One region of the Photobacterium kishitanii genome, then DNA from elsewhere that is predicted to be linked to it. Evidence: predicted binding sites of a transcription regulator. Region 1 holds the regulator's gene; each other region holds the start of a gene.
The links. Region 1 encodes CRP, which controls carbon source genes, mostly activating them, when cyclic AMP is high. Its sites were predicted from a motif close to TGTGANNNNNNTCACA; they were not measured.
Positions count from the first base shown of each region.

Region 2: a site for CRP is predicted at 4,350-4,365, ahead of nagE (N-acetylglucosamine-specific PTS transporter subunit IIBC). Genes of this name have one in related genera too.
Region 3: a site for CRP is predicted at 2,612-2,627, ahead of PPBDW_RS17995 (NupC/NupG family nucleoside CNT transporter). Genes of this name have one in related genera too.
Region 4: a site for CRP is predicted at 4,184-4,199, ahead of cdd (cytidine deaminase). Genes of this name have one in related genera too.

Region 1 is NZ_LN794352.1:304,771-312,375, reverse strand. Features, by position in the region: gene PPBDW_RS01640 (ABC transporter ATP-binding protein) at 1-1,735, shown strand, start outside; gene PPBDW_RS01635 (hydrolase) at 1,800-2,795, shown strand; gene PPBDW_RS01630 (YheU family protein) at 2,862-3,074, shown strand; gene PPBDW_RS01625 (phosphoribulokinase) at 3,218-4,087, shown strand; gene PPBDW_RS01620 (OsmC family protein) at 4,145-4,549, opposite strand; gene crp (cAMP-activated global transcriptional regulator CRP) at 4,932-5,564, shown strand; gene PPBDW_RS01610 (hypothetical protein) at 5,747-5,941, shown strand; gene PPBDW_RS01605 (DUF1338 domain-containing protein) at 6,012-6,806, opposite strand; gene astD (succinylglutamate-semialdehyde dehydrogenase) at 6,848-7,605, opposite strand, start outside.
Region 2 is NZ_LN794352.1:1,768,031-1,775,635, forward strand. Features, by position in the region: gene PPBDW_RS08350 (DUF3581 domain-containing protein) at 1-582, shown strand, start outside; gene PPBDW_RS08355 (sensor histidine kinase) at 660-1,997, opposite strand; gene PPBDW_RS08360 (winged helix-turn-helix domain-containing protein) at 1,978-2,655, opposite strand; gene nagE (N-acetylglucosamine-specific PTS transporter subunit IIBC) at 2,836-4,218, opposite strand; gene PPBDW_RS08370 (phosphatase PAP2 family protein) at 4,662-5,384, shown strand; gene PPBDW_RS08375 (helix-turn-helix domain-containing protein) at 5,466-5,822, opposite strand; gene PPBDW_RS08380 (hypothetical protein) at 6,100-6,414, shown strand; gene PPBDW_RS08385 (DUF411 domain-containing protein) at 6,508-6,957, shown strand; gene PPBDW_RS08390 (hypothetical protein) at 7,056-7,605, opposite strand, start outside.
Region 3 is NZ_LN794353.1:596,151-603,755, reverse strand. Features, by position in the region: gene PPBDW_RS18015 (hypothetical protein) at 1-160, shown strand, start outside; gene hemB (porphobilinogen synthase) at 292-1,284, opposite strand; gene PPBDW_RS18005 (hypothetical protein) at 1,413-1,715, shown strand; gene trxC (thioredoxin TrxC) at 1,984-2,418, shown strand; gene PPBDW_RS17995 (NupC/NupG family nucleoside CNT transporter) at 2,909-4,174, shown strand; gene PPBDW_RS17990 (NAD(P)-dependent oxidoreductase) at 4,289-5,158, opposite strand; gene PPBDW_RS17985 (hypothetical protein) at 5,372-5,989, shown strand; gene secD (protein translocase subunit SecD) at 6,245-7,605, shown strand, end outside.
Region 4 is NZ_LN794352.1:1,580,265-1,587,869, forward strand. Features, by position in the region: gene PPBDW_RS07460 (thiopurine S-methyltransferase) at 185-823, shown strand; gene purT (formate-dependent phosphoribosylglycinamide formyltransferase) at 899-2,074, opposite strand; gene PPBDW_RS07470 (DMT family transporter) at 2,228-3,103, opposite strand; gene cdd (cytidine deaminase) at 3,236-4,123, opposite strand; gene PPBDW_RS07480 (CidB/LrgB family autolysis modulator) at 4,329-5,015, opposite strand; gene PPBDW_RS07485 (CidA/LrgA family protein) at 5,012-5,356, opposite strand; gene PPBDW_RS07490 (hypothetical protein) at 5,474-5,998, opposite strand; gene sbcB (exodeoxyribonuclease I) at 6,165-7,586, opposite strand.

The DNA of each region.
Region 1 (7,605 bases):
CTGGGAGTTAGCATGGGTAGCTCAAGAAACGCCCGCCCTTGAACGCGCAGCAATTGAATATGTGATTGATGGCGATCGTGAATATCGTGAACTAGAGCGCCAATTAATTGCAGCAGAACTCGCAGATGATGGTAATAAAGTCGCTGAGTTACATGGCAAGATCGATACTATTGGTGGCTATAGCATTAATGCCCGTGCTGCAGAATTATTGAATGGTTTAGGTTTTTCACAGCATCAAATGCAGTGGAACTTAACTCAGTTTTCTGGTGGTTGGCGCATGCGTTTAAACCTTGCCCAAGCACTACTCTGCCGCTCTGACCTATTATTACTCGATGAGCCAACTAACCACTTAGATCTTGATGCCGTAATGTGGTTGGAGAAATGGCTCCAAAGCTATCGCGGTACCTTAGTACTGATTTCTCATGACCGTGATTTCTTAGATCCCGTCATCAACCGTATTATTCACGTTGAAAACCAAACCATGAACAGTTACACCGGCAACTACTCATCATTTGAAGTCCAACGTGCTGAGAAATTAGTATTACAACAAGCGATGTTCCAAAAGCAGCAGAAACAAATGACGCACATGCAGTCATATATCGAGCGCTTCCGTTACAAAGCCAGTAAAGCACGCCAAGCCCAAAGCCGTATTAAAGCCCTTGAACGAATGGAAAAAGTGCTACCCGCGCAACTTGATAATCCATTTAGTTTTGAATTCCGTGAACCAAGCGCACTGCCTAATCCTATTTTAATGATGGATCATGTGGCTGCCGGTTATGATGACTTATTGATACTAGAAAAAATTCGTTTAAACCTCGTCCCTGGAAGTCGAATTGGCTTACTGGGTCGTAATGGTGCGGGTAAATCCACCTTAATTAAAATGTTAGCTGGCGATTTACCCGCCAAAGCCGGTGATATGGCTTATTCACAAGGGGTTAAAATTGGTTACTTTGCCCAGCATCAATTAGAGACCTTGTATCTTGATGATACGCCGGTTCAACATATGGCACGTATTGCGCCTAACTCAACTGAACAGCAGTTACGTGATTACTTAGGTAGCTTTGGCTTTATTGGCGACAAAGCCCTTGAAAAAGTAGGACCATTTTCTGGTGGTGAAAAAGCACGCTTGGTATTAGCGTTAATTGTATGGCAACGCCCAAACCTATTACTGCTCGATGAGCCGACTAACCACCTTGATTTGGATATGCGTCAGGCATTAACCTTTGCGTTGCAATCTTATGAAGGGGCAATGGTAATTGTAAGTCACGACCGTTACTTACTGCGTGCCACGACTGATGACTTATATCTAGTTCATGATCGTCAAGTGGTGCCATTTGATGGTGATTTAAATGATTACCATAAATGGCTTACTGAGCAGCAACGCAATGAACGCCGTGAACAACAAGCAGCAAAACCTGAAACCAGTAAAGATAATAGCGCTGCTTCACGTAAAGAACAAAAGCGTTTAGACGCGGAATTCCGCAAGCTGACAGCACCAATTCGTAAAGAAATCACCAAGCTCGAAAAGCAAATGGATAAGCTTAATGAGGTCATTACTGCCGCAGAAACGGCATTAAGTGACAGCACGATTTATGAACCAGAAAATAAAGCGCAGATGAATGAACAACTCAAACTTCAAGGCAATGCAAAATCCGATCTTGAAGATATAGAAGTCGCATGGATGGAACTGCAGGAACAATTAGAAGAAATGGAAAGCCAGCTTAACGCTGAGTGATCATTTAACGCCGTAGCAATGATGTTATTACTACGGCGTTTTTATTTGAAGAAAGGACATTGACATGCAGCCATTTACTGCCGCAATTGGATTGCGCAATCCCCACCTGCAAACCTTATTGCCTCGATTTATTCGTCGCCAACCATTATTCACGCCAACGACGCAACGACTTGAAATGCCTGATGGTGATTTTGTTGATCTCGCCTGGACAGAGCAACCTAATCTTAATAATCACCACCAACCGCTGATGATTCTATTACACGGTTTAGAAGGTAGTTTTAACAGTCCTTATGCTAATGGCTTATTGATGGCAGCTAAGCAGCAAGGTTGGCTCGGAGTGATGATGCATTTTCGAGGTTGCAGTGGTGAATTAAATCGCCATCCGCAAAGCTATCATTCTGGTGAAACCAACGACGTCCATTTTTTTATTCAATGGCTACGCCAACAATTTCCGCAACGACCGTTTATCGCTGTCGGCGTTTCCCTTGGTGGTAATGTCCTGATTAATTATCTTGCGACCTACCCCAACAACGAACTAATTGCAGCCCAAGCGATCTCACCACCGTTGAATCTAGCCTCATGCTCTGATCGTATTCAACAAGGGTTCTCGCGTATTTATCAACGCTACTTACTCACATCGCTCAAACGAACCATAGCCAAAAAAATTGACCGTCAACCTCATACGATGCCAGTTAACCGGCAACAGTTAGCCTCAATTAGCAGTGTGTGGCAATTTGACCAAGCCATTACGGCACCACTACACGGCTTTAAAGATGCTGATGACTACTACCACCACTGTAGTGGTTTGCGTCTGCTGGCCAATATCTCGCAACCCTTACGAATTATTCATGCTGCAGATGATCCATTTATGTGTCGTGATGTGATTCCTGCACAACCATTGCCAGCTAATATTCGTTATGATTTATCGGCAACAGGGGGACATGTTGGTTTTATTGGTGGCAGTTTGCTTAAACCACAGTTTTGGCTAGAGCACACCGTACCAGAGTGGTTTCAATACCAATTAACGCAACACCAATCAACATCAGCTTATAATGACTGAGTTTGTTTCAATCCAATTTAAGAATATACTACAGCTATTGTTTTATTAATCATTTAAGAAGTTGTAATGATTATTCCTTGGCAAGACATCGCCCCTGAAACCCTAACCAATCTCATCGAACAATTTATTTTGCGCGAAGGTACTGATTATGGCGAAGTAGAAATCAGCCTTAGCGATAAGGTCGCTTATGTTCGCCGGCAACTGCAAACTGGTGATGCGGTTATTGTTTTCTCTGAATTACATGAGTCCGTCGATATTAAGCTTCGTAATCAAATGTAAAAAAAAACAATATTTATCATTATAAAAATTCGCCCTCGCCAGCACTTTTATCACTTAAAACCGACATTTACGCAAAGCTGTAGTAACATTTATTATTGTTCTTTTTTTGTTATTAACATGTAGTAATCACAACAAGGTGAGTTATGTCGGTAAAACACCCTATTATTGCAGTCACTGGTTCATCAGGTGCTGGAACGACCACAACATCTGAAGCCTTTCGCAAGATGTTTAATATGATGGACATCAACGCTGCATGGCTAGAGGGTGATAGCTTCCACCGCTTTACTCGCCCTGAAATGGATTGTGAAATCCGCAAAGCGAAAGAACAAGGTCGTCATATCAGCTACTTTGGTGCAGAAGCCAATGACTTTGAACAATTAGCTCACTTTTTCAAACAATACTCTCAAGATGGTAGCGGCAAGTTTCGCCGTTATCTGCATACCTTTGATGAAGCCGTACCTTATAATCAAATGCCAGGTACTTTTACCCCGTGGCAACAATTGGCTGAAAATACGGATGTGTTGTTTTATGAAGGTCTACATGGGGGGGTGGTTGATGGCGATATCAATGTGGCTCAACATGTTGATCTACTTATCGGCATGGTACCGATTGTTAACTTAGAATGGATTCAAAAAATTATTCGCGACACCCGTGATCGGGGCCATTCTCGTGAAGCAGTAATGGAATCAATTGTGCGCTCAATGGATGACTATCTTAATTACATCACGCCGCAATTTTCTCGTACTCATATTAACTTTCAACGGGTACCAACTGTTGATACCTCAAATCCTGTCAGTGCCAAAGGAATTCCAAGTTTAGATGAAAGCTTTGTGGTGATCCGCTTTCGTGGCTTAAAGAATGTCGACTTTCCGCATTTATTAGCAATGATTCAAGGTTCATTTATGTCACGCCATAATACTCTGGTTGTTCCAGGTGGCAAAATGAGCTTTGCGATGGAGCTAATTATGCGGCCTTTACTTGAACAACTGATTGAAAATGGCCAGATCGGCTAATCGTTACTTGCGTAATTAACGGTCACTAGTATCAGTAACCGTTAATAATGATAGTGTTTACGCCACAACAATCTCATAGCTGTGGCTCAGCTCGACCCCTTTACCTAACATTAAACACACTGAGCAATATTTTTCGAGTGAGTCAGCAACCACTTTACTGACTAATTGAGGCGCTAAATCATGGCCACTAACCACGAAGTGTAAATTTGCATGAGTAAAAATACGTGGCGCTTGCTCACGACGCTCAGCAGAGATATTCACTTCACAGCCAGTGATCTGCTGTTGTAAATCTTGTAATCCACTCACAACATCAACCGAGCTACAACCACCAGCGGCCATTAACACTAATTCCATCGGACTTGGTGCTTTATCACCACCATTACCATCTAAAACAACACTATGGCCTGATGATGACTGACCAACAAAAGTCATATTTTCAACCCACTTTACTCGTGACTGCATCTCTATCTCCTTTGGCTATATTATTCAGATATTAACTCTATTTTTGTTGATAATCTCATCAATGTAAACGCTATTTATTCCGGCTAATGCTAATTACGTTGCATATTTAAACCACCCAAATTAACTAACAAACCCACATTAAAACTATGCTTTTGGTGACTAACTCACAACGATGTGATCATGTGCACACTTATCTCTCATAAATGAGCGAGTCAGCTAGATCAATATCAAGAAAAAACCCTAAAAAAAGGATACAATCTTAACAAGTTCAAGTTAGCTTGCAGCCCAGCAGCTGAGTGAATAACCCCGCCAGCAAACAGTTTTGTTGAGTTATCTTCACAGAACATATTGTTGGGCAACATATGCAGAGGAAGTTAGTAATATGGTTCCAGGTAAACCGCAGACAGATCCAACTTTAGAGTGGTTTCTTTCCCATTGTCACATTCACAAATATCCATCAAAGAGCACGTTAATTCACGCTGGTGAAAAAGCAGAAACTTTGTATTACATCGTGAAGGGTTCTGTTGCTGTATTAATCAAGGATGAAGAAGGTAAGGAAATGATCCTTTCTTACCTAAATCAGGGTGACTTTATTGGTGAACTCGGCTTGTTCGAAGAAGACCAAGAGCGTACAGCTTGGGTTCGTGCCAAAAGCCCTTGTGAAGTTGCAGAAATTTCATTTAAGAAATTCCGTCAGTTAATTCAAGTTAATCCAGATATTCTAATGCGTCTATCTGCTCAAATGGCATGTCGTTTACAAGTGACAAGTCAAAAAGTAGGTGATCTTGCATTCCTTGATGTAACAGGTCGTATTGCACAGACGTTACTTAATCTTGCAAAACAACCCGATGCAATGACACACCCAGATGGCATGCAAATTAAGATCACTCGTCAAGAAATTGGCCAGATCGTAGGTTGTTCTCGCGAAACAGTGGGTCGTATTTTAAAAATGCTTGAAGAGCAAAATCTTATTTCTGCTCACGGCAAAACAATCGTGGTTTACGGTACACGCTAATTATTAGTCGTACCTTAATCGCCGATGAAACCGCAGCTTATACCTGCGGTTTTTTTTGATCTCGACTATCTCTAAATAGCACCATAAAACAAACATTGACGGAGTTAGTATTACGGTTAAATTTTAATTTGTAATCACATTCATTCATGCTACATTTCGATTACAAATGGATTTCTTAATCAATGATGGTCAATATGGATATTGAACGCTTTTCTACTAACAGTTTCACCACCGTACCAGGGGTGTTAACTAACCAGCCCACAACCATTGAAATGACAGGGTTTAGCGATAGCCGTTGCTACCTTGAACAACAAACAGGATTACGTCGCTGCCCAGCGGATGAATCAGGCGTTTGGGGTTCACCACTAGATAACTAGCTAGCAATAACAGCACTGATGTAACTAAGTGCTGTTGTTATTACTGCCATTTTCACTATCAAGTACTCAGTTAACTATTGGTACTTTCAAATATTTTATCCGCCGAGGCAGTAACAAAGCCGCTATACAATTCACCATTCGGTTGTGGATAGCGTTTAGCAAACTCGTAAAATCCACCAGGGATCTTATAAACCCCATCTCGAAAACTAACCCCAACCTCATCAGCCATCGTTGCCGATTGCTCTAACATTACCGTCGCATCACCTTTTATGTCTCCGCCTGTCTGATTAATCACAAACTGGTTATGACGCAATAAATGGTTTACCTCTTCTAAACAAGTAAATTGCTCGAGCTGATTAATACTTACCGTAAAATGATTAGCACCAAAACCGTGCGCCGCAACCCAAGCTGCATACTCACTTTCAGCCGCTAAAAATTGATAGGTTGCAAAATCAAGTTGCCATGGACGACCGCCATAAACAAAATCAGGCTGGCGAAAATAATCATCATCGACCTGATCTAATAAACCGCGCACTGCAAGTTGCAATTCGGCCGAACAGCCGCCTAACTGTAATTCACTAATAAAGACTTTGGGGAGTAAAGGGTTTTGGTGAGCAAAATATTCGGCATACAGCTTTTTAGCACTGAAATGATATTTAGCTTGCGGTTGATAACCCAACGCAATAAACGGAGCAGCAACAACCGCTAAACCACACTTAGGTAACCCAAAGCTACGTAACGCGATATGATCATTTAATAATGCGACATCTTCGGTTAATAATCGCTGTATTTGCACCGCTGATGGGCATAATCGCTGACTATAATCGTGCCACAAGCTATCAAAAAGTTGCGTAATCGATTCCATAACCTACCCGCTTAATTTAAAGCATAATCACTTTATAGATCTTAGTTCAAGCTCACACCTGGCGCTAATTGCGACGGTAATTGTAATTGTTCCCCTTCAACAGATGCCATTGGGTAAGCACAGTAATCTGCTGCATAATAAGCACTTGGACGCAGGTTACCTGAAGCACCTGGCCCACCAAAAGGTGCATCACCACTGGCGCCAGTTAAAGGCCGATTACGATTAACGATCCCAGCTCGAATATGGTCAATAAAATAACGCCATTGTTGGACATCGGTTGATATTAACCCTGCGGCGAGTCCATAACGCGTTTGATTAGCACTCACCACCGCTTGGGTAAAATCATGGTAACGACTGACCTGTAATAGCGGCCCAAAATACTCTTCATCCATCAGCTCCGTAATCGCACTGACATCAATAATAGCCGGTGTAACTAACGCACCTTGCCCTCGTGTTGCGGCTAACAAAGCAACGCCACCCGCGTTTATTAATTGCTGCTGATTGACAATAATTTGATCGGCAGCCACATTTGATATCAATGGCCCCATAAAAGGTGCCGGTGTTGCTAATGGATCCCCCACTATCAATTGCGACGCGACTGTCACCAACCGCGCTAACAATTCATCACCGGCTTTTCCTACCGCTATATATAATCGCCGCGCACAAGTACAGCGCTGTCCCGCACTTAAAAAAGCTGACTGGATGATGGTATACACTGCCGCATCAATTGCGCCATATTGTGGGCCAACAACCAATGGATTATTACCCCCCATTTCTAAAGCCAACATTTTTTGAGGCT
Region 2 (7,605 bases), 1.5 Mb from region 1:
CCTGGCGATCTGCTTTTTTCGGTTCTTTTAGCTAATGTTGGCCTTAGCCAAAAAATGCGTTTCGAATTTGCAGGCATGATCAATGAATCAAGTTGCCTACTTATAGACATTAAATCCCCTACAGAGCTAGCTGTTATCGACTGTAAGGGTAAAGTCTACATGGATGTAATACGCAGTGGTGAAACAACAACGGATAATGTATTAATTTCACAAGTCACTAAAAACTATGTGCAATTTTCTGGGATGAACTTCCCTCACATCATGGTACCTTTGATGAAATCAAAAGATATCATGATCAATCCAACTCGCCCATTAGTGATCTATGAATGTATGGAACTTGATTTCACACGTTTAGATCTTACAGCGCCAACCGTTGAATTAACAGACTCTATCATTGAAGTGGAAGGTAAACGCGGTAGCGTAACACTTCATTTCTGCTTTAAAGAAAATGGAGAGATTGTTGGTACGGGTAGTAAACGTATGCTAATGAGTGGATTAAAACCTTATTGCCAAGATGGTATTGATGATTTAGTTTCACGTTTTAACGAACGTAAAGATAAATTTAACGCTATCAATCGCTAATAAGTCTTACGATTCTTTCCAACAAAAAGCCCAATCGAAAATCGATTGGGCTTTTTTCTACATGTGATTTTAGCTTATTATTCACTGCTCTTTGAAACTAATTCAGACGCTAACGGTAAATATAATCGTGACCGTAAACCTGGATTATTATCACTGAAAACCAATTCACCATTATGGCGAATAACCACAGCTTCAACTAATGATAACCCCAAGCCAAATCCTTGATGAGTACGGCTACGATCAGCACGAAACATCGGTTCACGAATAAGCTCTTTATCTTCGTCTGATACACCCATGCCATTATCAGTAACCACAATGCCAAAATGATCAACGATCACTTTAATTACACCCTGCTCTGGTGTGTATTTAATTGCATTTTCAACCAAGTTATATACTGCCCGAAATAATAAACTTGGCTCTCCCTGTAATCGATATGGCTGATCTTCTCGAAACGTAAGTTGCTGCTGTTTCTCTTCTGAAATAGGTAATAAAAATTCAACTACATCGCGACACACTTGAGATAAATCAACCCATTCCTTATCTATCTGCTGCTTACCGCTGTTTAAATTTGCAATTTCTAACATACCATTAAACATGCCCAATAAAACTTCCAAATCATCATGGCATGCTTCTAATTCTTGCGTATGCGGTGAAGTTTCTTGTGTCAATAATCGCTCTAAACGGAGTTTCATTCGTGCAATAGGCGTTCGTAAATCATGTGCCATTCCGACCGATAACGCTTTAAGCGACGTTTCTTTTTTTTCTACCTGTTCAATCAAAAAATTGAGATGAATAGTCAACACATCAAACTCATCATCATTGGTACTAACTGGCAGCTTGACCCCTTTTTCACCTAAAATAACCCGATTCATACCATGATTCACACGGGCTAACTTTTTTAGAATCACAATCGCAAATAAGGAAGCACCAGCCAGCATAAGAATAACCGGAACCGCAATACCTGAAAGTAACATCGGAATAACTGTCTGCCGATAAGAACGCATAAATTCCGGATTAATTCTTATTACTAGCTCCATCCCCAAAGGTAATGTCACGACTTGTGATAGCTGGCTAGTTTTACCGCGACCAAAAATAAATGATGCCGCTGGGTACATAGCTGGATCATCAGTGATCTGTTTTATCGGCTGTACAACATAACTAAATGTAGAATTGTTTTTTTTACGTTGCGCTATTGTTTTATACAATCCAGAAGTATCACCTTTATTCACCATCATCGTGAACAAATTGGCTTCATTCACCAAATCACGCTTCAATTGCTGATGATAAAACGTTTCAGAACTAACGACTACCTGATTAATAAATAGAATAAATATAAAAGCGACACAGGTAATAAAATACATCAACACTTTAAAAATGGTTGATCGCGACAGGTTTTCAGACCCGGCGTAAGACATAACCAGCCCCTCGAACGGTATGAATTAAACTTGGCTCACCTTCTTGTTCTAATTTTTTACGTAAATTAGCAATATGAACATCAATGACATTGGTCTTCGGATCGAAATGGTAACTCCAAACAGATTCAAACAGGCTCATGCGAGAAACCACATTTTCAACATGTTCCATTAAATATTGTAATAACAAGAATTCCTTTTGTTGTAAATTAATCAGTCGAGAGCCACGCCATACACGATGCGATTTAATATCTAGTCGTAGATCATCATAACTATATTCGGACGAAACAGTAGCAATAGATTGGTTCCGTTTAACCAGAATTTTTGCGCGTGCAACTAGTTCAGCTAATGCAAACGGTTTAGTCAGATAGTCATCACTTCCCGCGGTTAACCCTACAACACGATCTTCGACACTGTCCATCGCACTTAATATAAGTACTGGAGTTTGATTTTCAGTGGCTCTTAGTGCCGCTAAAACTTTTAAGCCATCTAATTGCGGTAACATTCGATCTAAAACAATCAACTGATATTCACAACTGGTTGCCATCATTAATCCTTGATGACCATCTTCAGCTTCATCAACCACAAACCCATGCTCTCGTAATCCTCGAGCAACAAATTCACGGGTTGTAAGATCATCTTCAATTACTAATATTTTCATTTAATGTCCAGACTTAGCCTATCACTCTTTAACGCTATTCAGCTCAATTACGATGATTATACACAGTCCACAGATGTTTTTTGAGATAAAAAAAACGGCCTACCAAAGGTAGACCGTTGACGCGACCATAGGGGGAAGTTATGAAATCGCGAATTCTGTATTTTGCTTAATCAATGATGCTTAAAGTGCTTTCATTTGGTTAGCAATAATTTCAGCTTGTGGACCAATAATAACTTGAAGGTTATTTGAGCCTACGTTTACAACACCTTTAGCGCCTAACTGTTTAAGTTTAGCATCATTGATGATTGAGCGGTCAACAATACCTAGGCGAAGACGAGTAATACAAGCAGAGATATCAGTTAGATTATCTTTACCACCTAGTGCTTCTAGGTATTGTAGTGCCAAATCAACTTTGCTATCTGAACCTGGGTTTGAATCTTCTTCAGGTGCATCTTCACGGCCAGGTGTTTTAAGATTAAATATCTTAATTGCACCAACAAAGATCACGAAGTAAATCACACCAACCACTAGACCCATTGGAATAATTTCCCATGAATTATGTGCTGCTGGAGCATTGTAGTTCAGAACATAGTCAATCAAGCCTGATGAGAAGCTAAACGCCATGTGAATGTTAAGCATTGATGCAACAACAATACTAATACCCATCAAAATAGCATGTACTAGGTACAAGCCAGGTGCTAGGAACATAAACATGAATTCGATTGGTTCAGTGATACCAGTTAGGAATGCAGTTAATGCTACACTCAATAACATACCACCAACAACTTTCTTGTTCTCTTTCTTCGCTGTTACATAGAATGCTAATGCAGCACTTGGTAGACCAAACATTACAACTGGGAAGAAACCACTTAGGATACGTCCTGCAGATGGGTCACCCGCAAAGAAACGTGAGATTTCACCCGTAACAATTTGACCAGTAGCAGGATCGGTATAGTTACCAAACACAAACCAAACCATACTGTTAAGAATGTGGTGCAAACCAAGTGGAATCAATAGACGGTTAGCAACACCGTATACAAACTCACCAGGTATACCACTAGTAAGAATCCACTTACCTAAATGGTTGATAGCATCTTGAACTGGAGGCCATACAAGGCTAAATGCGAACGCAAGAACCAGTGCAACTAAACCTGTGATGATAGGAACAAAACGCTTACCACCAAAGAAGCCAAGGAACTCTGGCAATTTGATTGAATGGAAACGGTTGTATAATAGACCAGCACACACACCAATAATAATACCGCCAGCCACACCTGGGTCGACATCGGCATTAAGCGTCTTCATTGCAGCCATCATAATGAAGTAACCAACTGCGGCTGCAATTGCTGCTGCTGCTGAGTTATCTTTCGAGAAACCACCGGCAACACCCATTGCAAAGAGTAGTGCTAGGTTTGTGAAAACTGCCTGACCACCTGCCGCAATAAAAGGTATATTTAATAGATCGGGTTGTCCAATACGCAATAAAATACCAGCAATAGGCAGTACTGCGATCGGAAACATTATCGCGTTTCCGAGCTTTTGGAAATGTCCAAGAATACTCATTCCCTTCTCCATGTCATCACATCAAAATTAATAAACAACATATGTCGTTTAAGCATGTGTTAACCATACAGTAGTTAGCTAAACTTAGTTTAAGCTAAACATTAAGTTTTCTTAATGTTTGCTCCATTTCGCGTGACAGCCTTCACAGATTAAGAAAGATTACAAGAACACACCCAAAAAAATTACAAAATTCACATTACAGCAACCGTTTGTTTTGTGAACTTTATGCGCACGATTTATTATCTCACTGTTGAATAAATAAGAAAGATGAACCTTACCTGACAAATAAGCATAGAATGTGTTACTCAACGATATTCTTAATGACATTCAGTATGATTTATGCGAAAAAGACTCTCGTTTAAAAAAATGTCAATTTTATGACAGTTGCATTTTTTTTTATGGCTTACTTAACAATTATATAATGATAAGATTGAACCTTCTCCATGATGACTTTTATATCTAAAAAACTACCTAACTTTATTGCATTAGCTTTATTTGCATTATTGCTCTTTATCGCTATTCATATTTTTCCTGTACCGGTCTTAACTACGCCTGTAAGTAATGCGGCAGGCATATCATTTGCTTTATTAACTGATAGTGCGGGTAGTCCATTTTTCCTTATTACCGCAGCGTTACTATGCCTTATACCTGTATTTCTGCGATTACCGAAAAAAACCATCACAAAGGTATGGATTCAATTTGGTATTCTACTCGTATTAAGTTTCGTTACTAAAACGGTATTGAAACATGAAACAGCCATTCCTCGTCCTTATACTTACGAACTGCAATACTTACACCTAGTCGATTCGCCAACAGATTTCTATGCTTTAGATTCAGTAGCTAAAGATAATGTAGTAAAACAAGCAGGAGCATATGTTAGTCCTTGGCGCTTACGTAGCTGGGAAGGAGAAACAAACTACTCTTTCCCATCGGGTCACACGATTTTTGCTGCTATTTGTGTACTGTTCTGGGGTGGTTTCTTTATTCGTAGAGGTAATTATCTTGCTGCAGGTGGATTAATTATTTGGGCAACAGGTGTCGGCATTAGCCGTTTATGGCTAGGTATGCACTTCCCTTCAGATGTAATGGGATCCATACTCTCAGCAGCAGTACTTTATTTCTTTATCCCTGAATGGGACGAGCATGCAAAGAAAAAAAAGAAATAACCTAACACCATAACAGTTGCTAAAAAGGCTCATCGCATTATGCCATGAGCCTTTTTTTATAGATTAAAAATGAGATTATATTTAACTAGCGACAGGTGTATGCTCATATTCAACAACAAGCTGATTACCAACATAGGTTACCTTTTTAATCTCACCATCAAATATAAAAGTATTTTTAACGATAGAGTGAGTAAATGTACCCTTCTGCACTGCTTCACGTAATGAGGGAAGTATTAACACCGGATCAATATTCAAAATACCACAAAAGTCATTAACAAACTGATGTTGAATAATAGTCCCCCCTCGCAGAATGTCTGAAAACTCAAGTTGCGTTAACCCTAGCTTTTTAGCCATTTCTATTTGAGTAATACGCATTTTTGCTTTGTAACTCATCCATGTATCGTGCAAAACTCGACGATCATTTTCAGTATATGCCATTTTCTTTCCTAAGACGCTTTCAACGTATTGAATAAACCCAACGTTACTCATCCTACTGCGCTAGCGTGAATTTAAACGAATTGATTATATTCATCCATAAATTTGCTGTAAGAATGTGTGTATCGCAATTCATACAACTAATACAGTCATAGCAATTTCATACTTTATTACAAGTTATTTATTGTTGAATTGAGTATTACATCTATAATGCCCACTTATCATAAGGATAGTTAGTATAAAAATGATACATCGTTGGTTATATTTTATTGTGCATAGTGTGCTGATCATAACTGTATTAACCAATGCAGCGTATGCGCACACCACAAAAATAACACCAACATCGGCATCACATTGCAGCAGTATGGAAAGTAGTAGTTGTTGTGAGAACACAACGACTGTAATTAATACTCTTACTGCTAATTGCAACGATGACTGCAATGGTAATGATTGTTCATCACAACATCACCATCAACCAGCCCTGTTATCTAGCTTTAGTTTTCAATCATTCCGTAGTACAGAAGTACTAATGAATGCGTTATGCCAACCTCCTCGCGATTACCATGAACCATTACTAAAACCACCGATGGCGTAAGGGCTATTTCAACATTAAGCACCTTACTTACATCATCTACTTTGCACCCATTACATTATTAATGTGCAAACTTATTATTTTAGGAATGTCATCATGATCATCAAACGCACTCTATTAGCTTGTACTCTTTTTATTTCAGCAACGGCGACAGCAGCAACGACCCCTATCATCAAAGGTACTAATTACCTATCGCCATATTGTGGCTGTTGTAAAGAGTGGGTAACGCATATGAAAGATAATGGTTTTGAGTTAGAAAACGTTTACCAAGAAAACCTCACCCCTACTAAAATTAAACTAGGTGTCTTGCCTGAATATGCTTCTTGTCATACCGCGCAAATTGAAGGTTACACTTTTGAAGGCCATATTCCAGCAGCTGACATCAAACGATTTTTAGCCAACAAGCCAACACGTATGAAAGGACTTGCTGTAGGTGGTATGCCAATGGGATCCCCTGGTATGGAGTACGGCGATCAAAAAGACAGTTACAGTGTGGTCGCTTTTGATGACAAAGGCCGTACTATGGTGTGGGCACGACATAATTAATCGTCCTTATCCTTTTCGTTAATCAAATAAAAAGCCCGTTGATTTAGTTTCAACTCGAAAGAGAAAAACTTATCAACGGGCCTCTTTATTTAACGGCCTTACTTAAATAACGCCCTATTTGGATCGTCATTATCTGCCCATAATGGATCTAATTCGCGTTTTTCAAAATAAATTTGTAAACCATTAAAATAAGTAAACGCAGTGAGCTCTGAATCTTTACCAAAATGTTCAAAAAACACCTCTTCATGATCAGCTAACTCTACCAATGTTTGAATACCACGCTCTAATGCCCACTGAATTGCATACGGTGAAATAATAGTACGGTACAACATCAATTGTTTAATATCGGTAAGTGCAACCTTACGCTGTTCTTGCATCAATCGTCGTGATGGTTGTGCATTAGCTTGCTCTTCTGCCAATAATGCGCGTAAGCTAGCAAGGCTCGACTCTCGCTCTGCAGGCGAATAACCATAAGTCGTTTTACAAAAGCGTAAGGCATAAGTCATTTTATCGCGCCCGACTAGTTCAATCACCTGCTCAAGATAAGGCTGTGGAATGGCATATAAAGCTGCTAACTGAGTTACTGCATGATTTAAACTGGTATAAATAATACCATCATATTCAAACTGGTATGTCGTCGTCACATCA
Region 3 (7,605 bases), on a different contig from region 1:
TGATGTGATTTTTGCTGACACTGCAGATGAAGCGATAGATAAGTTCAACTCAAACTATGTGTATGCATTGCAAGAGTACGCCGATTCTTCTGTGGGCGGTGGTTTGGGAACGTTTATTATTGAAAGCTATAAAGATATTATTCGACGGTTTAAATCATAACTTATACATTGGTGTGAACAAATAATTCAACAAAATGTGTAACTCTGTCTTAAGCATAATAGATGTTTGATCAATTATGCTTAAAGACTCAATTGTATGTTTGTTAAAGAATAACGGGTGATGTGATTAAATTATGCTTTATCTTGCGCTAACCACTGTGCAACTTGCTTGGTGTAATAGCTAACAATAAGATCCGCACCTGCACGTTTAAAACCAGTTAATGTTTCATACACCACCCGCTTTTCATCTAACGCGCCTGCTAATGCAGCAAATTTGATCCCTGCATATTCACCACCAACTTGATATACCGCGAGTGGTAGATTAGTTTTACGGCGAAGGTTAGCAACCACATCAAGATAAGGTGTGCCTGGTTTCACCATTAAAATATCTGCACCTTCTTCTTCATCAAGTAGAGCTTCTACTAACGCTTGACGGCCGTTGGCGCAATCCATTTGATATGCTTTGCGATCACCGCTTAACTCACAATCAACTGCAGTACGGAATGGGCCGTAGAAGGCAGAGGCAAATTTTACCGCATGGGCAAGAATAGCCACATGCTCAAAACCTGCTGCATCTAAACCTTCACGAATGGCTTTAACTTGACCATCCATCATTGCTGACGGTGCTAGCATATCAGCACCAGCTTTAGCTGCAGTGACACTTTGTTTAACTAATAATGCGAGTGTTTCGTCATTGAGGACATGCTCATCATGGTAAACACCACAATGGCCGTGAGTGGTATATTCGCAAAAACAAATATCAGGGATCACCATCATGTCAGGGCAAGCGGCTTTGATTGTTTTTACCATACGGGCAAGTAAACCATCATCATTCCATGTATCACTGCCGATTTCATCCTTGGTATGAGAGATACCAAAAGGCATTACGTAACGCACGCCAAGCTTATAAAGTGTATTTATCTCATCAGCCAGCATGGTTTCTGGAATACGTGAAATGCCCGGCATGGTGCTAATAGGCACTTCTTCAGTTAAGGTTTCTTCAATGAAGATTGGGTGGATCAGATCCGCTAATTTAAATTCATGTTCACGTACAAGATCACGCATATTGGCAGTACGGCGCATACGACGAATACGTTTCACTGGAACAGAGATAGGGTTTGTCATTAGAAAATTCTATTTTATGTTAATCGAGTATACATCATACAAATGTTAGGGTTTGAGATGCAAGGGATTGTGCTGTTGATTCTTAACCAGACTAAACTTAATGCGGAAGTTACTACCCTGAGGTCATTATGAAAGTAATTATATTATTAGTATTATCTATTTTATCTTTTCAAGTATATGCACAGGACAAATATGTTTGTCACAAGGATGGCGCTGAACGCACTGTTGAAGTTGTTTATAGTCAGCCAGGCAGTAAAGTGCCTTGTGAGGTTAAATATACTAAGCCGGACAGTAATAAAATTTTATGGAGTGCTAATCATGAAGTTGGCTATTGTGAAGCAAAAGCAAAGCAGTTTGTTCTTAAGCTCGGCGGATTTGGTTGGTCTTGTAGTGATGTAAATGATAAAGCTGCACAGCCATTGGGTGAATAGAACGCGAGTTTATCGGCATTCACACGGATTAAAAGAGTTAGCTCTTTTAATCCGTGTGATATTTGAGTTAACTATTCTATATCAAGCCCAAAAAATTATTTAATAGAGGCTAAAAAAACAGCCATTAAAAGTATTTTGGTGTTATTGATGACCGATGTCTATTCATAGGTTTTTCCTATCAGCTTAATCAGTTAAAACTTCTTTTGTTTTGATAAAGAAGGGGATAGATTAAATATAATTAATTTAGAATTAGATCTGGAAATTCATTATGACAACCATGACAACTCGCTGCCCACATTGTAAAGCAATGAACCGCTTACCTCTTGATCGTGTTAATGACGAAGCAACATGTGGTACTTGTAAAGAAAAGCTACTTGATGGTATGCCAATCGAAGGTACTGCTGATAACTTCGCTAATTTAATTAATGGTGACAAACCTGTTGTTGTTGATTTTTGGGCCCCGTGGTGTAGCCCATGTGTTGGTTTTGCACCAATCTTTGCTGATGTTGCTAATGAACGTGATGGCGCAGCTCGTTTCGTTAAGATTGATACTGAAGCTCAACAGGCACTTGCTGGACAATATCGTATTCGTAGCATTCCAACCATTATGGTATTTAAAGGCGGTAAAATGGTCGACATGTTAAATGGTGCGATGCCTAAAACTGCATTCGATGAGTGGTTAAACAACGCATTAACAAAATAACGGCCAATAATATATTTTTGTTATATACGAATATTTGTCAGTGGTATGTTAATAAGTAAGCCTAGTTATTCAAATAGATAACTGGGCTTTTTTGTACAAAAAATCTTACCAAGCAATACTAAATATCATTATTTCGCATATTATTTATGCTAATTATGTGTAAATGTAAAAAAACACTATGCTAAATTTTTAATGTGATCAAGATCTCTATATACTCCCGCCTCGGCCAGAACAATTACGTTCAGCCACCTTATTACAAGCTGTCACTAGGATATGTGAACGACCCACGGAGTTGGACCGGCATTAACTAGCTTGTTAATTTAGGTGACTTGTATGTTGTACCATTGGACGAACACTCTTTTAGTTGTTTACGCATATTTGCGTAATCCCCATCTTTTGTTGAGTCTTCAGCAAATGTTTTTCCGATGCCGCAACACAATCAATACCTTCATTATTCGACACCCATTTATAAACACAGCAGGACGAAATAATGCAGTTGTTAATTAGTTTGGCCGGTATTGCAATACTGGTTTTATGCGCAATTTTACTTTCAGATAATCGCAAAGCGATCAATTGGCGTACCGTGATTGGTGCTTTAGTGCTACAAGCAAGTTTTGCAGCCTTAGTGTTGTACATTCCTCTTGGACAGAAAATGCTTGGTGCAATGAGCGACGGTGTTGCTGGTTTGTTGAGCTTTGCCGATGTAGGTATAAAGTTTGTATTTGGTGATTTAGCCAATATTCAAAAAAGTGGCTTTGTATTTGCTATTCGAGTATTGCCATTAGTGATCTTTATTAGTGCATTAATTTCGTTACTATATTATTTCGGTATTATGCAGTGGGTAATTAAAGTTCTTGGTGGTGGTATCCAAAAGCTATTAGGTACGAGCCGCGCAGAATCATTAGTTGCTACGGGTAATATATTCTTGTCGCAGGGTGAATCACCATTACTTATTCGTCCTTTTTTAGCCAAAATGACCCGTTCTGAGCTGTTTGTGGTAATGACATGTGGTATGGCGTCTGTTGCTGGTTCAGTATTGGGTGGTTATGCGGGTCTCGGTGTCGATCTTAAGTTTTTGATTGCAGCTAGTTTTATGGCGGCTCCTGGTGGTTTGTTAATGGCTAAAATTTTAGTGCCAGAGCAAGAAACGCCAGAAGAGCAGGTTGAGATTGAAATGGCAACTAGTGAACACAGTAATGCCATTGATGCATTAGCCGCTGGTGCAATGAATGGTATGAAAGTCTCTGTTGCTATTGGTACGATGTTAATTGCATTTGTTAGTGTGATTGCGATGGCTAATGCAGGACTAGAGCAGGTCGGTTATGGCCTAGCAAGTTTAACATCGACCATGGGAATGGAGTCGTTATCACAATGGTTTGCGACCACCCCATTAAGTATGCAGCTTATTTTAGGCTATATTTTCTCACCATTGGCCTTTGTTGTTGGGGTTCCGGCGAATGAAATGATGGCTGCAGGTACTTTCATTGGTGAAAAACTAATTTTAAATGAATTTGTTGCTTTTATGGATTTTGCTTCAGTTAAACAGACTTTATCTGCTCATACACAAGTGATTATCACGTTTGCCTTATGTGGTTTTGCCAATATTGGTTCAATTGCGATTCAAATTGGTTCAATTGGTGTGATGGCACCTGAGCGTCGTAGTGATGTTGCACGACTCGGTTTTAAAGCTGTGATGGCGGCAACATTAGCTAACTTAATGAGTGCGACCTTAGCGGGCATTTTTGTTACGTTATAATGGAATAAACAAGCAATTTAACCATTGAGTCACGAAGCCGTTGTAAGAAATCTTACAACGGCTTCGTTGTTTCTAACACTATCTGTTTTTATTTGAGTGATATTTTAATGCTGATTATTTATCAAATTGTTTAATTAATACTGATGTATCTGCTCGATTAAATCCGCGTTGCTGTAATTTTTCATATTGTGAATCAACTTGTTTTGCCAATGGTAGCTCCACATTAAGTTTGTCAGCAGCATCGAAACAAATCGCGAGATCTTTACGCATCCAATCAACGGCAAACCCAAAATCAAATAAGTTTGCGTCCATAGTCTGGGCGCGATTTTCTAATTGCCATGATCCTGCTGCACCATGTTTTAATACTTCTGTCATGGTGTGAATATCAAGCCCTGCGGCTTTGGCGAGAGTAATTGCTTCTGATAACCCTTGTAATACACCAGCGATACATAACTGGTTGGCCATTTTAGTTATTTGACCGTAACCCGTTTCACCCATTAAAGTCGTTGCTTTGGCATAGCTTGCTATAGCCTGTTTGGCTTTATTAAAAACAGCTTCATTACCACCGACCATTACGGTTAAACAACCATTAATAGCACCGGCTTCGCCGCCTGATACTGGCGCATCTAAAAAGTCACAACCAATAGCATGTGCTGCATCAGCAATTTCTCGTGCCACATCAGCAGAGGCTGTAGTATGATCGACTAAAATAGCACCAGGTTTAGCTGTTACTAAAATACCTTGTTGGCCTTTATAAATTTCACGTACATCGTCATCATTACCGACACAAGTGAAAACAATATCTGCTTCTTTCACTGCATCACAAGGAGTAAGAGCACTCTCACCATTATATTCTTTTGTCCAAGCGTCTGCTTTTGCTTGGGTACGGTTATAAACCGTAACGTGATAGCCAGCTTTAGCAAGGTGTCCAGCCATCGAATAGCCCATCGTCCCGAGCCCTAAAAAAGCAACGTTTGCAGTCATAGTTAATACTTCCTTGGTTTTAATTGTGAGCAATATGTAACATCATAACAGACTGCATTATTGCGTAAATGGTTAGCAGTTGTATGTGTTTTGTTCAAATGAGTGAGGTTTATCAATAGGATTAATTATTCGAGATTAATCGCTTGTAACAACTTGTGTTGCCAATTATCATAACACTCACTTTTATTTTATGGATTGGTTTAGTTAAGTCTAATGTTGTCAGCTGTGTTTCGTATTGTGTTATTAGTACTATGTTTAGGAGCAAGTTCATTTGCTTCGGCATCGTCACATGCGGACTTCACTCAGACCAATCCTGTATATACTGATGTTATTGAAACACCGATGCTTAACGTTACTGCTGTTACACTAACAGCAATAACAGATCATGCCTCAACGCAACAGCATCAGAGCGAACAAGCTCCTACTCAAAAGCATCCCACTGATCGATATGTCAGTACCAATGGCTTGCCGGTGTCGTTTTATAACACTAAGTTAGTGTGGAACTTTCCTGCACCAACCAATATTAAATTTCCGTTACACAGTGGTAAACATCACCGTTCAGAAGCCCTTAATTTAAAAAATATCATTAATATATCTACTCGGTCTTTGAGTAGTTTTTATCATAATGCTGATGATATACCGCCAACATTTGAATTGGCGTTTGAATTACCTTTACCTCCTATACCTATACTTACTATTGGGTATGCAGAACCTCTTAGCCCACAAAGTGATTGGATATTAACGATAAAATCCACATCATCGCGTGTATCCGGCTGGAAAGAATCTAATCTACTCTATTCACATTACGAACGTCCGTTCGTTACCGCGTAAGACATTACTAGCGTTTATGTCATTTATGGCATGGTGTGCTTTACTTAGTGATGTTGCTTTCATCAACACATAAAACGTTCTATTAATTTATGTATTAAATCTATCAATAACTATTATTAATACTAACTGTTATCGGCTGTGAATATGATAACAAACGGTTGTTTGTCTATATAAAAGATAAAAATTAATAATAATTGCTGATGTGTTATCGGTCGCAACAAGATGAGCTTGTTGCTAGATATATGGCTTAAAATAATGAGAAAAAAGAATAATAAACAGATTCTGAATCATTACTCAGCATGGAAATATGTTGTGTTAATTGTGACAGTCTCGATTATGTTGCTTAGTGCGATCCCAACTTGGTATGGCGAAAATGCAGCAGTACAAATCAGTGCGAAAGGCGGCTCAATGCCAACACCTTTTGAGATTCAACGTGTTCTAAAAGAAAATGGCATTGAAGCCAAAACTATTGAACAGCAGCCAACTCGTACTATTGTGGTCGTTAATTCAACCAAAGAGCAAACTAATACTAAAGAAGCGCTAAACAGCATTATTCATAATGAAAGTCGTTTAACGTTAGCATTAGAACCTGCTGCACCGAAGTGGTTATTAGGCCTAGGTTTTGAACCTATTAAGTTGGGTCTTGATTTACGTGGTGGTGTGCAATTCTTGCTTGATGTCGATATGAAAGAAGTTTACAAGCAGCATGCACAGCAGCTGACTGACGATCTTCGTATTGATTTTCGTAAACAAGATATTCGTGCTGCACGCTCAGAATTGACCAATAATAATCAAGTTCTTGTGCGTCTTCCAAGTGAAGCTGCGAATGATAAAGTACGTACATACATTCGTACTCAATACCCACAATGGCAAGCGAAGAATGGTCAAGGCGATAACTTAGTCTTGTCTATGCGTGAAGATGAGCAAACTAATCTGCGTAACTTAACAGTACAGCAGAACTTGCAAACTATGCGTGGTCGTATTGAGCAATTAGGTATTACCGAAGCATCTGTACAGCGTCAAGGTGAAAACCGTATTCGTATCGAGCTTCCAGGTGTACAAGATCCTGCGGCAGCGAAGAACGTTATTGGTGCAACAGCTAGCCTTGCTTTCTATGCGGTTAAGCAAGAAGGTACTGGTAGTACAATGATTATTGACGACAAAGAAGGTCGTCCTGTACGTGTAAGCCGGAAACCAGTATTAACCGGTGATCATATTATCGATGCACGTGCGAGCATGGGTGAAATGGGTACGCCAGAAGTTAATATTACTTTGGATAGTGCTGGTGGCAGCATGATGTCAGAGTTCTCACGTAATAACGTGGGCCAACCAATGGCAACGTCTTACAGTGAATATACGCGTAATGCCAAAGGTCAGACAGTACAAACTAACAAGATCATTAGTGTTGCTACTATTCAAACTCAGTTAGGTAGCCGCTTCCGTATTACGGGTGCTGGTTCACTTGCTGATGCACAACAATTAGCGTTATTACTACGTGCGGGTTCATTAACCGCGCCAGTAACGATTGTTGAAGAGCGTACCATTGGTCCAACATTGGGTGCTGAAAACATTAAAAATGGTTTTGCTGCTCTAGCATTAGGTTTAGGTGTGACATT
Region 4 (7,605 bases), 1.3 Mb from region 1:
AATGTAAATCATATTATTTACCTTTCTCCCTCCAGTATTCTGCTTTACCTGCTTTACCTGCTTTACCTGCTTTACCTGCTTTACCTCTTTCCTGTTTCTCTTGTTTTTACTGATAATCCTTGAGTCTCTATATAAAATTATGGTCAACTAACGCCAAATTAGAGATCACTAGAAAAGGTAATTCATGGACGCTGAATTTTGGCATAGCCGTTGGGCTGAAGATCGCATTGGTTTTCACTTAACTGACGTTAATCCGTTATTAGTGAAATATTGGCCGCAGGTTAACGCTCAGAGTGATGAGCGAGTGCTAGTGCCTATGTGCGGTAAGTCAGAAGATTTAGTTTGGCTAGCAGCACATCATAGCGATGTTGTTGGCATCGAGTTAAGTGATATTGCAGTGAAAGCCTTCTTTGCAGAGAATCTCTATACGCCATTAGTGACAGGGATTGGTTGTGAGCATGTATATTCTTTTGATGAGATCACTATTTATCAAGGTGATTACTTTACTGTTCCGGTAGCACCTGTTGATGTGGTGTATGATCGTGCAGCATTGATAGCGATGCCACAGTCAATGCGTGAACGTTACGTTGAACGTTTATTGAGTTTAATCAAACCCGGTGGACGAATTTTATTAGTCACGCTGGATTATCCTCAAGCACAAATGGACGGACCTCCATTCTCTGTACCTAAGGCTGAAGTCAGCGCTTTATTTAGTGGCTGCAAAATTACCCATTTAGAGCGTGATGAGGCAGATGAAACCCATCCTCGCCGTCAACGTGGTGTTGAGCGCTTTGCTGAAGAAGTATGGTTAATCGAAGTGTAATTTGATTTAAGACTGCTATATGAAGAATAAAGGCGTCATGATGACGCCTTTATGGTCTCTATTGCGCTGCTAAGGCTATAGAATCACTTTAATGTCAGCAGCAGTAGCAATAGCATCAGTTATTGCATTATCGATGTTATCACGGCGTGTGAGCGCTACGCCAAGACGACGACGGCCATTGATTTCAGGCTTACCAAATAATCTAACTTGTGTTTGTGGACGAGATAGCGCGGCGGTAAGGTTATCAAAACGAATATTAGTAGATACACCTTCTGCAAGAATAACGGCAGAAGCCGACGCACCATATTGAGTGATCTGCTCAATAGGCATGCCTAAAAATGCACGTACATGGAGTGCAAATTCAGATAACTCTTGCGATATTAATGTGACCATACCTGTATCGTGTGGGCGAGGGGATACTTCACTAAATAGCACTGTATCGCCTTTAACGAACAGCTCAACACCGAACAAGCCATAACCGCCCAATTCGTTTACAACCTTCTGAGCAACGTTCTCTGCTGCTTTTAGGGCAGCAGCAGACATTTGTTGTGGCTGCCATGACTCACGGTAGTCGCCATCTTCCTGTCGATGTCCAATTGGGGCACAAAAATGCACACCATCAACAGCACGTACTGTTAGTAACGTAATTTCGTAGTCAAAATCAACAAAGCCTTCCACAATGACACGTCCCGCGCCTGCGCGTCCGCCTTCTTGTGCATACTGCCATGCAGATTTAATATCAGTGGCGGTTTTAATGACACTTTGACCTTTACCTGATGAACTCATGATTGGCTTAACCACACATGGCATACCAATACGATGCACAGAAGCTTCAAAATCAGCATATTGATCTGAAAATTCGTAAGGGGAGGTTGGAATAGCTAACGTTTCAGCGGCTAGACGACGAATACCTTCACGGTTCATGGTTAATTTAGTCGCGTTAGCGGTTGGGACAATATTTACCCCTTGGTTCTCAAGTTCAACCAATGTATCTGTTGCAATTGCTTCAATTTCAGGAACAACAAAATGGGGCTTTTCAAGCGCAATAATGCGTTTAAGTGCATCGCCATCTAACATATCAATAACGTGGCTACGATGCGCAACTTGCATCGCTGGCGCATTCTCATAACGATCAACGGCAATTACTTCAAGGCCAAGACGCTGACACTCAATAGCAACTTCTTTACCCAGTTCACCAGAACCAAGCAGTAATACACGGGTTGCATCAGAACAAGTAGCTGTACCAAACATTGATATTCCTTACGATTTGTCATTAAAGGTGAAATCTGAAATTAATAATACCTTATTTTTACGTTTGCGCAATCGTTTGCTTTCGACCTGATTAATGGATAACCATAACCGAAGACAAAAAAAACCGCTTATGATAAGCGGTTTTTAAAATGGTTATTTTTTGCGATTTTCCCAATGGGTAATAAACGCGACGGAAAGAATAATAATAGCTGCACCCAGCCAGAGTCGTCCAGGAGGAGCCCAGCCAAAGACCAGCCAGCCACCTAATACGTTTAGTGGTAACTTCGCATGATCAAAGGGTTGTACAAAAGACGCGTCAGCGACAGCATAAGCTTTTGCAATCGCCCATTGCGCTAAGCCCGTTAGTAAGCCTGCTAGAATTAATAGCCACCAGCTAAAACTCACTGTTGGCATTGTAAAATCAGGCGCCGCTAAAATAAGATTAAATGGTGTCATTAAAATGAGTAGGTACATCACGATAGTCGTCGGTGATTCATTACTGGACTGTTTTTTCACCATTAATGAATAGGCCGCCCAGAAAAATGCGGCGCCGACAGGCAATAGTGTCGCGATATTAAAATTTTCAGACCATGGTTCAAGAATAATCATGGCACCAGCAAACCCTGCTAACGTTGCAAACCAACGCGCCTTACCGACCGTTTCTTTTAAAATTAGACCTGAACCAATAGTGGCAAATAGTGGTGAAATCATGAGTAGGGCAATGCCTTGCCAAATTGGTACCGGATAGGCCAGTGCCCATAGCCATAATTGAATACCAATAACCGCTAAAAACACGCGTAAGCAGTGTAACCAAAAGTGATTTGTTTTAAGCGAGTGGCGAATACCCATAGTACGTAACCAAGGTAACATCGCGATTAGAGCAATGAAATATTGGATCAAAGCTACAGAGGTTGAGGGAACATGCATTTTGATACTAAGGTACTGAGCTAAACTGTTTACGATAGCAAACGCGAGCCCTGCAGTGAGCATCCATGCAGCGCCTTGCAAAGGATTATGTGTTTGAGACATTGTCATTGGCTTCTAATAATAGGTGGCGAGATAATACGCTTTTGATGTTTGATAGCCAACATTGATCAATATTAGGTAATAAAAAACCGCCAGTAAGGCGGTCTTTTTAGATTATTTAAATCAATTGGTGACTTAATAAGCAACGTACGTTAATTGCACATCAGGATTAAGTGCTTCAAGTAATGCTTGTGTGCGTGCTAGTTGACTAATTTTGCTGTCAGCACTTTCTACTAATGCCGCTTCAACGATTTCAGATAGCGGATAATTAGACATATTCATATTAATCAATGCAACTTGCAGCGGAGGTAGACTAGGGTTGAAGGCTGCATTTTCTGCATACATCCCCTCAAAAATACGACCATCTTGTGCTTTTAATGCAACACCGCTGAAGTTTTTCGAGTAAGGCGCATGTGAGCGGTTAGCGGCCTTACAAGCACAAGCAGCTAGCTCTGAATCTTCTTCGATACTAATACCATTATCAATGTCACTTAATAAGCCATCTTTAATGCCTAAATCAAGTGGACCAAATGAATCGGGTAAGTATTGTTGTAATGTCATTGGCTGACGTTGCGGCAGTTGAATTATCATATCGTTAGCTGATGTTAATTCATTCATAAACTGACGACAGTGACCACACGGACTGTAATTGATGGTGACATCTTTAATGCCAACTTCACCTTTGATCCATGCATGGCTAATAGCTGATTGCTCGGCATGAATAGTACAACCCATGCTAGCGTTCTCAAATTCCATATTCGCACCAAAGTAAAGGCGACCAGATGCGCCACGCACAATCGCGCCGACATAGAAATTGGAAATAGGTACAACAGCATAAGATGCAGCAATAGGAAGGAGAGCCAAGCGAAGTTCAGTATCAGTCATCTGAGTAGTTGATAATAAAAGTTCGAATTGCTCAGGACTAATGGTTGAGTCGAAATCTGAAGCTTCAATAATAGGCTTTAAAGCTGACGCCAATTCAGCAGGTAATAAGCTTAATGCTTTTATAACACGTGCGTACATTGGGTGTTACTCCTTCATTGTTGATGGCAAAACATTCTATGTGAATCACAAGGTATTGGAAGTGATCTTGGTCACATTGTTGGTTTTGATGTTGCACCTATTACATTGTTGGGAGTGGCGTCACACTTGTTTCTGCAATTTTGCAGATAATATTTCAATAACTTAGTGAAAATTAATCAAATTGATTGCTTTTCATACATTGCTGTTAGGTGTGTCCAAATAGGCGTAAAAGCAAAGGGAACATCAGCGGTGCTAATAGGGTCGTCATAATGCCGCAAATAACCAATGCTAATGAACTAAACGCCCCTTCTTGATAGTCTTCCTCAACGGCTTTGGCTGTGCCTAATGCATGTGAAACCGTACCAATCGACAAACCTTTTGCTAAAGGATGTTTAACACGAAATAATTTCATGATTGGATAACCTAATACGGCACCAAATAAGCCAACAATAATAACCATTGCAGATGTAATTGCAGGAATACCACCAATTTGCTGTGAAGCCGCCATCGCTAGTGGCGTTGTGATTGATTTCGGTAAAATACTTGCTGCGAGTTGGGCATCGGCGCCCATTGAAAAAGCAATAGCAGTACCAAATGTCATCGACAATACACTACCAACAAAACACGAAGTTAAGATCGTCTTCCATTTGCTGCGAATAAGCCCAATTTGTTGGTATAAAGGAAAGGCTAATGCAACAACAGCAGGACCTAACAAATAGTTAATCACTTCATTTTGGGCAAAATAGGTTTGATAAGGTACAGTGAACCATTTAAGTGCCACGATCATCACAATAAGCGTGATCAAAAGGGGGTTAAAAAAGGGATTTTTGATTTTCATTGCTAAATAGCGTGCGGAATAAAAGCACACTAAGGTTGCTACTAGCCATATCATGACTCTTTCTCCTTATGGTGTACCGCTAAGCCAATAACAATTAATACGATAATGGTACTACCTAGGGTGCTTGCAAAAATGATCGCAGCGTTGTTTTCAATGACACCTAAATAGTTCATCAAGCCAACACCGACGGGGACAAATAGCAACGCCATATGTTTTATTAATAGATTACAGGTACTTTCAACCCACTCAGCCCGACAAATGCCTGTGACAAGACTGATAAAAAGGATAAATAAACCGATAATACTGCCTGGAATCGGTAATCCAGAAAAGTGTTGAATGCCTTGTCCTAAAAAGAAACAAATCATAACGATGGCAAATGAGCGTATATAATTCATGGATATTACAACTTTTAAATATTTAATTCATCATACAAATAAGTATGATAAATGTCACACTAATTTTTCACGATTAATGAACTATATTTGTTTCTGTTGATAAAACAAGCATCAATGTTATTGGGTTGTCATAATCCAATAACTAATCAGTAGTGTAAATGTAATGATTACTACCGTTGTGATGATGGCGTAATTTATGTTAATCACTTGAAGCAAAGGCTTTTTTGATTTGTTTTTAACTAGAGCAGGCCATGATGGAGGGGATTTAAGTGGTGTCGTTTCATTGCGAACTGCAGTGGTATTAGGTAAAGACACTCGAAAGCCATAACTTGGAATAATATAGATAGGTATCGCCATCTTTCCATTGCGGAGTAATTTTTTAGACAGTGATAGCAATAAAACATTTAGATCATAATGATGATCACAGCTTTCTTCGTAGGCGTTAGGGGAGGTAAAGGTATAACGATATATCGATTCAGTGCTAACCACTTCACCTGCGAGGTAACACAGTGAGGCTAAAAAACGGGACTCATCAGCCGTTAATAGTGTTTGTTGATTATCATGCCAGTTAAGTAGTCTATTTTCAGGAATAAAATCAATCCCTTCAAACCGATAACATTTTACTGCTGTTTTGGTTGTCATTAGATCACCCACTTGTAAACGCTTCGAACACAACATCATTCGATAGCATTAAGTGTTGACGGAATTACGACAATCATCAAATAACGGGTCTTATTAATAATAAAAAAGCCCATCACAGGATCACTATGACGAGCTTATGCGTATTCAAAAGTCATAACATAATGAATTACATCAATTTATTAATGTAGTCATATAACGACTTCATGATCTTCATTTTGTGTTCATTTGACTGGCAATCTAGCGCGACAGCTTCAAAGTTTTCCATATATTTGGTCATGTTTTCTTCAAAGAAATCTTGACAGTGGTGCTTCCAACGTTGCTGTTCTTGATAAGTTAACGTTAATGGATAATTACGTGCGCGATAGCGGAACAATAACGGCTTAATGCGCTCATCATCGACATTAATTTCCAGTGTTGCTAGTGAATCTGCTGCTGTTTCACGAATAATATCCATGGTTGAGCGATCAGCGGTGGAGAAGAAGCCATCATAGAGCATGGTATCAACGTTACCATTATTAGCGTACTCACGTTTAACACTGAACATTTCGAGTAATTTGGCTCGCACTTCAGGATGTTGCTTTAATAGCGCAAGATTCTTAAGGCATAACTCACGATCAATCCCTAAGCGGGCCGCATCTTCAGCTTTAAGTGTTTTAGCTGGCGCAAGTACCGGACATTTATTTAAATGCACTTCTTTAATCGGTACTGGCAATTCATCAGGACCAAGATCAATGCGTTTAGTATATAAACGCTCACGCAGTTGGTCGGCATTAAGTTCAATTAATGGGGTCGGATCTTGCGCAAGATTAACGCAAATCACTGCATTTTTATTATCAGGATGCCATGCCATCGGCACGATCCAACTGGTATTACCGCACTCAGTACCGAACATCCCCGATACATGCACAATAGGGGTGAGATCGACAATATCGATTAATTCTTGTAATTGACGCTTATGACGTAAGTTAAACAAGTAATCAAACAGCTTAGGTTGGTTTTGCTTTAAGATTTTTGCCAGTTCGATAGTGGCGTATACATCAGCCATAGCATCGTGGGCATTAGTGTGTTCAATACCGTTAGCAATTGAGAGTTTTTCAAGCTTAAAGCTCGGACGACCTTCATCGTCAGTTGGCCAGTTAAGCCCATCAGGACGTAATGCATAACAGGTACGCATAATATCTAATAGATCCCAACGCGAGTTACCATTTTGCCATGCCCAACCATATGGGTCATAGAAGTTACGGTATAACGTATAGCGGGTCACTTCATCATCAAAGCGAACGTTATTATAACCAATAACACAAGTATTCGGCTTTGACAGCTCGGCATGAATTTGGGCAATAAACTCCGGCTCTGATAAACCTTTTTCCATTGCTTCCTGTGGCGTGATCCCCGTGATCAAACATGCTTCAGGTGACGGTAGGTAATCGGCTGGTGGCTTACAATAGATCACCAAAGGCTCACCGATAATGTTCATCTCCATATCGGTACGTACCCCTGCAAACTGGCAAGGGCGATCATTTGCTGGACTGGCACCAAAGGTTTCGTAATCAATCCAGTATAATGTTGGCTCGTTTTTCTTGTTCATAGTAGTTTCCAGAAGCCAT